DNA from 2 places in the Paraliobacillus sediminis genome. Region 1 is predicted to be linked to the other one. Evidence: riboswitches for the same ligand, from Rfam matches in the RefSeq annotation. Region 1 holds a riboswitch; the other holds the start of a gene.
What was found. A riboswitch is a leader RNA that binds a small molecule or an ion and turns the genes downstream of it on or off. The one in region 1 is predicted to bind glycine.
Positions count from the first base shown of each region.

Region 2: another riboswitch for glycine. It lies ahead of gcvT (glycine cleavage system aminomethyltransferase GcvT); the one in region 1 lies ahead of gcvT (glycine cleavage system aminomethyltransferase GcvT).

Region 1 is NZ_QJSI01000003.1:862,622-869,279, reverse strand. It holds gene comGA (competence type IV pilus ATPase ComGA) at 1-631, opposite strand, end outside; gene D2K60_RS17135 (shikimate kinase) at 878-1,372, shown strand; gene D2K60_RS17130 (YqzE family protein) at 1,418-1,609, shown strand; gene D2K60_RS17125 (YqhG family protein) at 1,613-2,422, opposite strand; gene D2K60_RS17120 (DEAD/DEAH box helicase) at 2,400-4,070, opposite strand; glycine riboswitch at 4,212-4,304, shown strand; gene gcvT (glycine cleavage system aminomethyltransferase GcvT) at 4,469-5,572, shown strand; gene gcvPA (aminomethyl-transferring glycine dehydrogenase subunit GcvPA) at 5,585-6,658, shown strand, end outside.
Region 2 is NZ_QJSI01000002.1:123,487-130,144, forward strand. It holds gene D2K60_RS06600 (type II secretion system F family protein) at 1-563, opposite strand, end outside; gene comGA (competence type IV pilus ATPase ComGA) at 535-1,530, opposite strand; gene D2K60_RS06610 (shikimate kinase) at 1,777-2,271, shown strand; gene D2K60_RS06615 (YqzE family protein) at 2,317-2,508, shown strand; gene D2K60_RS06620 (YqhG family protein) at 2,512-3,321, opposite strand; gene D2K60_RS06625 (DEAD/DEAH box helicase) at 3,299-4,969, opposite strand; glycine riboswitch at 5,111-5,203, shown strand; gene gcvT (glycine cleavage system aminomethyltransferase GcvT) at 5,368-6,471, shown strand; gene gcvPA (aminomethyl-transferring glycine dehydrogenase subunit GcvPA) at 6,484-6,658, shown strand, end outside.

The DNA of each region.
Region 1 (6,658 bases):
GAATATCAGGATCATGCCGAAGCGCTGCCTTTAACCCAGCTTGATAAGTAATCCCACTTTTTTCATTTACTTGAACTTGAAGTAAGTCTTGAATTTCTTTTTCAATTGGATCTTCTAACGTAATGGTTTGGTAAGATTGTTCTTGTAACAAAGCTTGTAATAAGGCATACAAAGTGGTAGTTTTACCACTTCCTGTCGGGCCAGTGAATAAAATTACACCACTTCGATTGGTAATCCATTTTTTTATACTATTTAATTGATAGGGAAATAGAAATAATTGATTTAATGAAATTGCTTCTTGTTGAGGTAATAAACGGATAGCTAGACTTTCTGAACAATTAACAGGTAATGTCGATAATCGAAGTGATATTGTCTGCTGCTTATAATGAAATGTAATTGCACCATTTTGGGGGCTTCGGGTTTCACCAATATCCATTCCAGCTGTAAACTTATAATAGCTCACTAAAACTTGATATTGTTTTAAATCAATTTCATAATGAAATATGCGTTTTCCGTGAATTCGAAAATATATTTTCACTGTTGAAGTAAAAGGACAAAAATGAATATCGGATGCAGCAAGATCTAAAGCAGCATATAATAATTTATTTGAAAAAATTGCCGCAGGATTCAATAGGTTCACCTCACTTTATAATGTTACTATACAAAGCTATTTTCAATAAAGCAAGAGCGTTTTAAATGTTTCAAAGTACCTAAAAATGAGTTTCTATTCCTATTTAGTTAGGTAATATTTAATTTTGTTTTAGTCGGATTTTGATTTTACATATTGAAAAAACTAACAAATTTTTTTCGTGAAATCGAATTTTTTTACGAATCGTGATATAATGAACGCAAATTTAGTTCGAACAAGGAGTAAATAATGAATAGTATATATTTAATTGGTTTTATGGGAAGCGGAAAAACAACAATTGCTAATAGACTTGGTGCAAAATTACATTTAGCTGTACAGGATACGGACAAAATGATTGAGCTTTATTATCAAATGAAGATAAAAGATATATTTTTGAAATATGGTGAGAAAACTTTTCGTGAATATGAACAAGAGATATTAGGAAAAGTGGAAAAAATTAATTGCATTGTTTCAACGGGTGGAGGTATTATCGAAACGCCTGATAATGTTTTAGAATTAAAAAAAAATCAAACAATATACTTGCAAACGAGTTGGGAAGTTATAATGAATCGGTTGAAGGGTGATACTGGTAGACCGATATGGAATAATCAAGATGTAGATAAACAAGCATTACTACATAAGCGTGAAGGTAAATATATCGAAGCGGCATCGATAATTGTAAATACGGATGGTAAGTCAACGAATCAGATAGTAACAGAAATAATTACGCTTATAGATAAATGATTTTAAGGGCATCCTAGACATAAAACAAAAGAAAGGATAGTTTTTATGTCTGGAACTGAGCTAGTAAAATATTTGACCGAAGAATTCATGAATTATATTGATAAACCTAAAACTGAACGTGAAAAGCAAAGAAAAGCGCGCAAAAAAGAGAAACAAGGCAATCCACCTTTGTCTGATAAATGGTTTGGTTTATTACCTGCTTCCATAAAATTGTGGAAAAACAAAAATAACGAGTAATTATCATACGTTTCCTTCTAATATGCTACTTGAAGTAGATTGACTAATATGAAAGACACCTCCATTAATAATGTCAATTGTGATGCGAGGTTGATACAAATCCTCAATTGCTGCGGATTCTTTTTCAAAATGTACTAGTTGATCAGCAGCATCAGATTGATAAAAGTAATCTAATAGTTTCTTTTCTTCTTGCATGAATTTCCATGATTCAAGTGCCCAATCATGCTGTTTTTCAAGTAGATCTTTTTCTAGATAGTGAATAACACGTTGGTAACTATTCTTCAGGCGAATTAATGGACTCAAGTTATAGCAATAATCAGGTATGGTGTTATGCCAGGAAATTTGATTTATCGTGTCCATTATATTATCAAGCATGGCACCGTTAATCATATGGATACCGATTGATTTGATTTCTTCTCTTTTTTGCTTGCCAATATAACTAATTTTTATATTTAAGATAAGCCATGGTATTAAAGCTGTCTGCTGTTGTACAGCAAGTTGTTGATAGAGTCGAACACTTTTTCCTTGATCTTTTACTAATCGAAAAATTTGCTGCAATCTTGGACTACCAAAGTGAATTATCTCTGCTTCTTTTTCCTCCAATCTGGGATCTGTCAAGAAAGTGATTGATCCAGGATCTCCTTTTTGACCGATTTTTTTTATATATTGCCAATAAAATGGACGATTCATGATGTATTCATCCATTTTATCTGTGAGTTTAATAGCTAATATGCCATCTTTATTCTCCTTTATTGTGCATTGATTAGCGATAAAAAAGTCATGAAGGAAATTATGAAGATTCTCGATTGCCATGTGAATTCTCCTTATCATAAGTTAATTGCGCATCAGAAATAACTGCAGATAAATTGTCCATTTTTATTCTTATTTCTCCATCAGTTTGTGACTCCTTAAAAATTTTTTCCATCTCATTCTCGAGGTTTGTTAATTGTAAATCTGCTAGAATAGCATCCAAATTCCCAATAACGCGTTCAAATAAATGAATTTTTTCATATAATAGTCGTAAAATATGATCCTCAATTGTATTTTTAATGGCAAAATTATAAATTTGTACATCATTCTTTTGACCATAGCGATGAATGCGGCCAATCCGTTGTTCTAAGCGCATCGGGTTCCAAGGCAAATCATAGTTAATCATTTTATTACAAAATTGTAGATTGATTCCTTCACCGCCAGCTTCTGTTGCAATTAATACTTGTACTTTATCTTTAAACAATTGACGCATCCAATCTTTCTTGCCACGTTTGAAGCCACCTCTAAATGGTACAGAAGTAATATCATTTTGTTGTAAGATCCATTGTAGATAGACTTGAGTGGCTCGGTATTCAGTAAATATGATGCATTTTTCGTCTGACTGTTTGATTAATTCAACCACTTTTAATGCTTTCGAATGGTTTGGCAATTCTCCCAGTTGTGTTAAAAAGTCTGTATATTCTTTTACATTTGTACCGTCATTATTTTTTTCTAAACTTTTTTTAATTGAAAGGAAGCAAGCTTCTCGTGAGGAACATAACTCACGTAAATAAGTAATTGCAGAAAAATGTTGTGCTTCCATAGTGATTTTTTTCAACTGTTCATATGCTTGCATCTCTGCATCTGTAAATTCAATTTGGATTGTTTCTACTTTACGTTTTGTCCAATCAATACCCGTATCCTGTCTAAGGTTTCGTACCATTACTTTTTGTACGAGTTGTTTGAGATGTATATCCTGATCAAGATTTTTAATGTTTTTACCGAACTTTTCTGCAAACGTTTGGTAATCTCCTAGAAATCCGGGTTTTAATATAGAGACAAGATTAAAAATGTCACTTAATTTATTTTGAATAGGGGTAGCAGTTAATAACAAGCAATATTTTTTTTGTAAAGAACGAATAAATTGGTAGTTCTTTGTTTGATGATTTTTTAATTTATGTGCTTCATCTACTAATACAAAGTCGTATTTTTGTTGTAGAATAATCTCTCGATGTGGATCTCGTTTTGCTGTATCTATTGAAGTAATTACAATGTTGTCTTGGTCCCATATTGGTCGTTTTCTTGTCGTTACAACCGGAATGTAAAATTTTTGAGTTAATTCCAATGCCCATTGATTAACTAATGAAGCAGGGACAAGAATTAATGCTTTTTTTACTAAACCACGCATCATATATTCTTTTAATATTAGTCCAGCCTCAATCGTCTTACCTAAACCTACCTCATCGGCTAAAATAGCTCTCCCATTCATTTCTTCTACAACTTGTTCAGCACATGCTAATTGATGTGATAAAAAAGTAACGTGTGGTAATAATCTAGGTGCTTGTAATCCAGAAAAATCATGGGTTAAAGTTGTTAATGCTGCTTGATAAGATAAATGGAATAATTCCCATGAGCTAAATGGACCATCAGTTTCTAATTTTTCCTCTAAACGCTCAATAAATTCCATATCTCTTTTTAATTCAATTTCCACGTAAGTCCACCTTCCGAACTATTTTTGATTTATTGCATTTTTCATTCGCCATTACTCTGTAATTATGCTATAATCATGTTAAATTAAAGTAAAAAACGATGTGAATTCTAGTATGTCCAAATTTAATAATTTTACAAGCGAATGAAGATAATAGGAGAGCTCACTAAAATAGTGACGCCGAAGGAGCAAGTATATAATACGAATCTCTCAGGCACAAAAGACTTTTATCTGACGCAACTCTGGAGAATGTTTATCAGTGAATAAACTACCCAAGAAGCAAGTCCATTTAAAAAATGGATGAATCTTTCTGGTACAAGGACAGGGAAATTATCATGAGTATGATAATTTCACCTGTCTTTTTGTTTGTCTAATATAAGATTGAAAGGGGTTTTGAGTGAATGGAAGAATTGAAGAAGACACCATTGTTCTCCGAATATGAAAAATTTAATGCTAAAACAATCGATTTTGGCGGATGGGCATTACCGGTACATTTTACTGGTATTAAAAATGAGCATCATGCAACAAGAAATAATGTCGGATTGTTTGATGTATCGCATATGGGTGAAATACTTGTAGAGGGAAAAGATGCTGAACCTTTCTTACAAATGATGCTAACAAATGATCTCTCAAAATTAACACCAGATCACGCGCGATACACGTTTATGTGTTATCCAGATGGTGGAACAGTGGATGATTTAATTGTTTATCAATTAGCCACAGAGAAGTATTTGTTAGTCGTAAATGCTGCAAATATAGATAAAGATTATAACTGGTTATTGAAACATAAATTTGAACAGGTAACAATCTCGAATCAATCCGATAAATTCATTCAATTAGCTATACAAGGCCCAAAGGCAGAACAAGTGTTACAAAAAATAACAGATACGAAATTATCTGACATTAAATTTTTTGAATTCTCACAAAATGTGTTTTTTAGTGGCATTGAGGAAAAAGCACTCGTAGCAAGAACAGGTTATACGGGTGAAGATGGTTTTGAAATATACATTGGAGTAGAAAGTGGTGTTGCGCTATGGAAAGCAATTATCAAAGCTGGAGAAGATGTGGGAATTCAACCAATTGGACTTGGAGCGAGGGATACATTAAGATTTGAAGCGAATTTAGCTTTATATGGTCAAGAACTGAGTTCAAGCATTTCGCCAATTGAAGCGGGACTTAGCTTTGCAGTTAAAACCAATAAAACAAGCGATTTTATTGGTAAAGAGGTATTATTAAAACAAAAAAATGAAGGTCCACCACGTAAATTAGTAGGATTAGAAATGATCGATAAAGGAATACCACGTCATGGTTACACAGTTTTATGTCAACAGAAAAAAATAGGTTTTATTACGAGTGGAACACAATCACCTACTTTAAATAAAAATATTGGTTTAGCATTAATAGCAACTGACTATGCAAAACAAGGAGACCTTGTAACAGTTCAAATTAGAAAAAAAGAAGTGCAAGCCAAAGTAGTCGCTACACCGTTTTATAAAAGGGGATAAGGGGGAGAAAAAATGGAATTTCGCTATTTACCAATGACGCAAGAGGATAAAGAGGAAATGCTAGCTACAATAGGTGTGGCTACTACAGATGATCTATTTAAAGATATACCTGACCAATTACGTTTAAAGAAAGATCTACAGTTAAAAAAACCTGCAAATGAAGCGCAGTTAATGCAGGAGTTATCTGCTTTAGCAAAGAAAAACGTAAATACGAAGACACACACATCATTTTTAGGTGCTGGTGTTTATGATCATTACATTCCATCTGTAGTTGACCATGTTATATCTAGATCGGAGTTTTACACAGCATACACACCATATCAACCCGAAATTTCGCAAGGAGAACTACAAGCCATTTTTGAATTTCAAACGATGATTTGTGAACTAACTGGTATGGATGTAGCTAATTCTTCGATGTACGATGGACCAACTGCATTAGCGGAAGCAACTAATCTAAGTGCAGCACAAACGAAAAGAAAAAAAGTATTGGTGTCAAAGACCGTCCATCCTGAATCTAGAGCAGTAATAGAAACATATGGCAAAGGACAAGGGATAGAAATTATTGAAATACCCGAAAAAAATGGATTAACGGATCTGGATATGCTTGAGACGTTAGTAGATGAAACTGTAGCAAGTGTTGTGATTCAATATCCAAACTTTTTTGGACAGATTGAGCCGTTAGCTGCTATAAGACAAGTTATTAACGATAGTAAAGCAATGTTTGTCGTATCTAGTAATCCTTTAGCACTAGGTTATTTGACGCCTCCAAGTGCATTTGGTGCTGATATTGTTGTTGGTGATACACAAGTATTTGGAATTCCTGCACAATTTGGTGGTCCGCATTGTGGTTACTTTGCAACTTCCAAGAAGTTAATGCGTAAAGTTCCAGGAAGATTAGTTGGACAGACACTAGATGAGGATGGAAAAGGAGGATTTGTTCTTACACTTCAAGCTCGAGAACAACATATTAGAAGAGATAAAGCAACTTCTAATATTTGTTCAAATCAAGCATTAAATGCATTGGCATCTTCTGTTGCGATGAGCTCATTAGGTAAGAACGGGATTAAGCAGATGGCTTGGCTTAAC
Region 2 (6,658 bases), on a different contig from region 1:
ATAAAACATAAGCATATGGCAAGAAAACCAAAAGCAAATATAGTAAATAAAACATTGATTAGTCGGATTGAAAATAGTGTTAAATCTGAGGTGTATGTAGTAGATGAGAATAATTGAATAAAAGAAGGATATACAGATGTTTTAATGAAATATAAAAGTAGAATAAACATGATGAATAGAACAAGAGGATACCGCATAGCTTGTTGAAACTTTTGAACCAACGTTAGTTGTTGACTAACTAACTGGATACTTTGTTTTAAGGCTTTTCTAATATCACCATGAGCCATTGCAAAAAACAAAAACGATATAATTTTCGGGTCAAATTTGGCGTGTTCTAATGCTAAAGTAATAGAATTACCTTCTTTTAATGTAACGATAATCTCCTTAGCGTGTTTCTCCCATTTTGGATTCCACTGCATGGCGACTAGAGCATCAAGTAATGTGTAATGATGATCTAATAAACGAGTTAATCGTATTAAAAACTTATTTTGTTCATCTAAAGATAATGCAGTAGATCTCTTAAGGCAAAATGGTTTATGTCTGCTTCGCATATCCGTAGGCAACGGCTTTCCTCCTTAACTGATTAAAAGTATGAAATTCAGGATTTGTTTCATCAGTTGTTCCAGTTATTGCTTTCTGGAGTACTTCTCCATCTAGTAATTCTAAAATGGCTGCTCGAGAAGGAAGTTGACCTTTTGTTAACACTGGAAATAATTCTAAAGCCGCAACAGCAATTAAGTTTTGTTCTAAATCAGTCTGTTTTATGCCCATTTCATTTAATCTATGGATAGTACCAAAGGCATTTTTTGCATGTAATGTAGATAAAACGAGGTGTCCAGTGTAAGCTGCATGAAAAACAAATTGAGCCGTCTTTTCATCACGAATTTCTCCAACCATAAGAATATCAGGATCATGCCGAAGCGCTGCCTTTAACCCAGCTTGATAAGTAATCCCACTTTTTTCATTTACTTGAACTTGAAGTAAGTCTTGAATTTCTTTTTCAATTGGATCTTCTAACGTAATGGTTTGGTAAGATTGTTCTTGTAACAAAGCTTGTAATAAGGCATACAAAGTGGTAGTTTTACCACTTCCTGTCGGGCCAGTGAATAAAATTACACCACTTCGATTGGTAATCCATTTTTTTATACTATTTAATTGATAGGGAAATAGAAATAATTGATTTAATGAAATTGCTTCTTGTTGAGGTAATAAACGGATAGCTAGACTTTCTGAACAATTAACAGGTAATGTCGATAATCGAAGTGATATTGTCTGCTGCTTATAATGAAATGTAATTGCACCATTTTGGGGGCTTCGGGTTTCACCAATATCCATTCCAGCTGTAAACTTATAATAGCTCACTAAAACTTGATATTGTTTTAAATCAATTTCATAATGAAATATGCGTTTTCCGTGAATTCGAAAATATATTTTCACTGTTGAAGTAAAAGGACAAAAATGAATATCGGATGCAGCAAGATCTAAAGCAGCATATAATAATTTATTTGAAAAAATTGCCGCAGGATTCAATAGGTTCACCTCACTTTATAATGTTACTATACAAAGCTATTTTCAATAAAGCAAGAGCGTTTTAAATGTTTCAAAGTACCTAAAAATGAGTTTCTATTCCTATTTAGTTAGGTAATATTTAATTTTGTTTTAGTCGGATTTTGATTTTACATATTGAAAAAACTAACAAATTTTTTTCGTGAAATCGAATTTTTTTACGAATCGTGATATAATGAACGCAAATTTAGTTCGAACAAGGAGTAAATAATGAATAGTATATATTTAATTGGTTTTATGGGAAGCGGAAAAACAACAATTGCTAATAGACTTGGTGCAAAATTACATTTAGCTGTACAGGATACGGACAAAATGATTGAGCTTTATTATCAAATGAAGATAAAAGATATATTTTTGAAATATGGTGAGAAAACTTTTCGTGAATATGAACAAGAGATATTAGGAAAAGTGGAAAAAATTAATTGCATTGTTTCAACGGGTGGAGGTATTATCGAAACGCCTGATAATGTTTTAGAATTAAAAAAAAATCAAACAATATACTTGCAAACGAGTTGGGAAGTTATAATGAATCGGTTGAAGGGTGATACTGGTAGACCGATATGGAATAATCAAGATGTAGATAAACAAGCATTACTACATAAGCGTGAAGGTAAATATATCGAAGCGGCATCGATAATTGTAAATACGGATGGTAAGTCAACGAATCAGATAGTAACAGAAATAATTACGCTTATAGATAAATGATTTTAAGGGCATCCTAGACATAAAACAAAAGAAAGGATAGTTTTTATGTCTGGAACTGAGCTAGTAAAATATTTGACCGAAGAATTCATGAATTATATTGATAAACCTAAAACTGAACGTGAAAAGCAAAGAAAAGCGCGCAAAAAAGAGAAACAAGGCAATCCACCTTTGTCTGATAAATGGTTTGGTTTATTACCTGCTTCCATAAAATTGTGGAAAAACAAAAATAACGAGTAATTATCATACGTTTCCTTCTAATATGCTACTTGAAGTAGATTGACTAATATGAAAGACACCTCCATTAATAATGTCAATTGTGATGCGAGGTTGATACAAATCCTCAATTGCTGCGGATTCTTTTTCAAAATGTACTAGTTGATCAGCAGCATCAGATTGATAAAAGTAATCTAATAGTTTCTTTTCTTCTTGCATGAATTTCCATGATTCAAGTGCCCAATCATGCTGTTTTTCAAGTAGATCTTTTTCTAGATAGTGAATAACACGTTGGTAACTATTCTTCAGGCGAATTAATGGACTCAAGTTATAGCAATAATCAGGTATGGTGTTATGCCAGGAAATTTGATTTATCGTGTCCATTATATTATCAAGCATGGCACCGTTAATCATATGGATACCGATTGATTTGATTTCTTCTCTTTTTTGCTTGCCAATATAACTAATTTTTATATTTAAGATAAGCCATGGTATTAAAGCTGTCTGCTGTTGTACAGCAAGTTGTTGATAGAGTCGAACACTTTTTCCTTGATCTTTTACTAATCGAAAAATTTGCTGCAATCTTGGACTACCAAAGTGAATTATCTCTGCTTCTTTTTCCTCCAATCTGGGATCTGTCAAGAAAGTGATTGATCCAGGATCTCCTTTTTGACCGATTTTTTTTATATATTGCCAATAAAATGGACGATTCATGATGTATTCATCCATTTTATCTGTGAGTTTAATAGCTAATATGCCATCTTTATTCTCCTTTATTGTGCATTGATTAGCGATAAAAAAGTCATGAAGGAAATTATGAAGATTCTCGATTGCCATGTGAATTCTCCTTATCATAAGTTAATTGCGCATCAGAAATAACTGCAGATAAATTGTCCATTTTTATTCTTATTTCTCCATCAGTTTGTGACTCCTTAAAAATTTTTTCCATCTCATTCTCGAGGTTTGTTAATTGTAAATCTGCTAGAATAGCATCCAAATTCCCAATAACGCGTTCAAATAAATGAATTTTTTCATATAATAGTCGTAAAATATGATCCTCAATTGTATTTTTAATGGCAAAATTATAAATTTGTACATCATTCTTTTGACCATAGCGATGAATGCGGCCAATCCGTTGTTCTAAGCGCATCGGGTTCCAAGGCAAATCATAGTTAATCATTTTATTACAAAATTGTAGATTGATTCCTTCACCGCCAGCTTCTGTTGCAATTAATACTTGTACTTTATCTTTAAACAATTGACGCATCCAATCTTTCTTGCCACGTTTGAAGCCACCTCTAAATGGTACAGAAGTAATATCATTTTGTTGTAAGATCCATTGTAGATAGACTTGAGTGGCTCGGTATTCAGTAAATATGATGCATTTTTCGTCTGACTGTTTGATTAATTCAACCACTTTTAATGCTTTCGAATGGTTTGGCAATTCTCCCAGTTGTGTTAAAAAGTCTGTATATTCTTTTACATTTGTACCGTCATTATTTTTTTCTAAACTTTTTTTAATTGAAAGGAAGCAAGCTTCTCGTGAGGAACATAACTCACGTAAATAAGTAATTGCAGAAAAATGTTGTGCTTCCATAGTGATTTTTTTCAACTGTTCATATGCTTGCATCTCTGCATCTGTAAATTCAATTTGGATTGTTTCTACTTTACGTTTTGTCCAATCAATACCCGTATCCTGTCTAAGGTTTCGTACCATTACTTTTTGTACGAGTTGTTTGAGATGTATATCCTGATCAAGATTTTTAATGTTTTTACCGAACTTTTCTGCAAACGTTTGGTAATCTCCTAGAAATCCGGGTTTTAATATAGAGACAAGATTAAAAATGTCACTTAATTTATTTTGAATAGGGGTAGCAGTTAATAACAAGCAATATTTTTTTTGTAAAGAACGAATAAATTGGTAGTTCTTTGTTTGATGATTTTTTAATTTATGTGCTTCATCTACTAATACAAAGTCGTATTTTTGTTGTAGAATAATCTCTCGATGTGGATCTCGTTTTGCTGTATCTATTGAAGTAATTACAATGTTGTCTTGGTCCCATATTGGTCGTTTTCTTGTCGTTACAACCGGAATGTAAAATTTTTGAGTTAATTCCAATGCCCATTGATTAACTAATGAAGCAGGGACAAGAATTAATGCTTTTTTTACTAAACCACGCATCATATATTCTTTTAATATTAGTCCAGCCTCAATCGTCTTACCTAAACCTACCTCATCGGCTAAAATAGCTCTCCCATTCATTTCTTCTACAACTTGTTCAGCACATGCTAATTGATGTGATAAAAAAGTAACGTGTGGTAATAATCTAGGTGCTTGTAATCCAGAAAAATCATGGGTTAAAGTTGTTAATGCTGCTTGATAAGATAAATGGAATAATTCCCATGAGCTAAATGGACCATCAGTTTCTAATTTTTCCTCTAAACGCTCAATAAATTCCATATCTCTTTTTAATTCAATTTCCACGTAAGTCCACCTTCCGAACTATTTTTGATTTATTGCATTTTTCATTCGCCATTACTCTGTAATTATGCTATAATCATGTTAAATTAAAGTAAAAAACGATGTGAATTCTAGTATGTCCAAATTTAATAATTTTACAAGCGAATGAAGATAATAGGAGAGCTCACTAAAATAGTGACGCCGAAGGAGCAAGTATATAATACGAATCTCTCAGGCACAAAAGACTTTTATCTGACGCAACTCTGGAGAATGTTTATCAGTGAATAAACTACCCAAGAAGCAAGTCCATTTAAAAAATGGATGAATCTTTCTGGTACAAGGACAGGGAAATTATCATGAGTATGATAATTTCACCTGTCTTTTTGTTTGTCTAATATAAGATTGAAAGGGGTTTTGAGTGAATGGAAGAATTGAAGAAGACACCATTGTTCTCCGAATATGAAAAATTTAATGCTAAAACAATCGATTTTGGCGGATGGGCATTACCGGTACATTTTACTGGTATTAAAAATGAGCATCATGCAACAAGAAATAATGTCGGATTGTTTGATGTATCGCATATGGGTGAAATACTTGTAGAGGGAAAAGATGCTGAACCTTTCTTACAAATGATGCTAACAAATGATCTCTCAAAATTAACACCAGATCACGCGCGATACACGTTTATGTGTTATCCAGATGGTGGAACAGTGGATGATTTAATTGTTTATCAATTAGCCACAGAGAAGTATTTGTTAGTCGTAAATGCTGCAAATATAGATAAAGATTATAACTGGTTATTGAAACATAAATTTGAACAGGTAACAATCTCGAATCAATCCGATAAATTCATTCAATTAGCTATACAAGGCCCAAAGGCAGAACAAGTGTTACAAAAAATAACAGATACGAAATTATCTGACATTAAATTTTTTGAATTCTCACAAAATGTGTTTTTTAGTGGCATTGAGGAAAAAGCACTCGTAGCAAGAACAGGTTATACGGGTGAAGATGGTTTTGAAATATACATTGGAGTAGAAAGTGGTGTTGCGCTATGGAAAGCAATTATCAAAGCTGGAGAAGATGTGGGAATTCAACCAATTGGACTTGGAGCGAGGGATACATTAAGATTTGAAGCGAATTTAGCTTTATATGGTCAAGAACTGAGTTCAAGCATTTCGCCAATTGAAGCGGGACTTAGCTTTGCAGTTAAAACCAATAAAACAAGCGATTTTATTGGTAAAGAGGTATTATTAAAACAAAAAAATGAAGGTCCACCACGTAAATTAGTAGGATTAGAAATGATCGATAAAGGAATACCACGTCATGGTTACACAGTTTTATGTCAACAGAAAAAAATAGGTTTTATTACGAGTGGAACACAATCACCTACTTTAAATAAAAATATTGGTTTAGCATTAATAGCAACTGACTATGCAAAACAAGGAGACCTTGTAACAGTTCAAATTAGAAAAAAAGAAGTGCAAGCCAAAGTAGTCGCTACACCGTTTTATAAAAGGGGATAAGGGGGAGAAAAAATGGAATTTCGCTATTTACCAATGACGCAAGAGGATAAAGAGGAAATGCTAGCTACAATAGGTGTGGCTACTACAGATGATCTATTTAAAGATATACCTGACCAATTACGTTTAAAGAAAGATCTACAGTTAAAAAAACCTGCAAATGAAGCGCAGTTAATGCAGGAGTTATCTG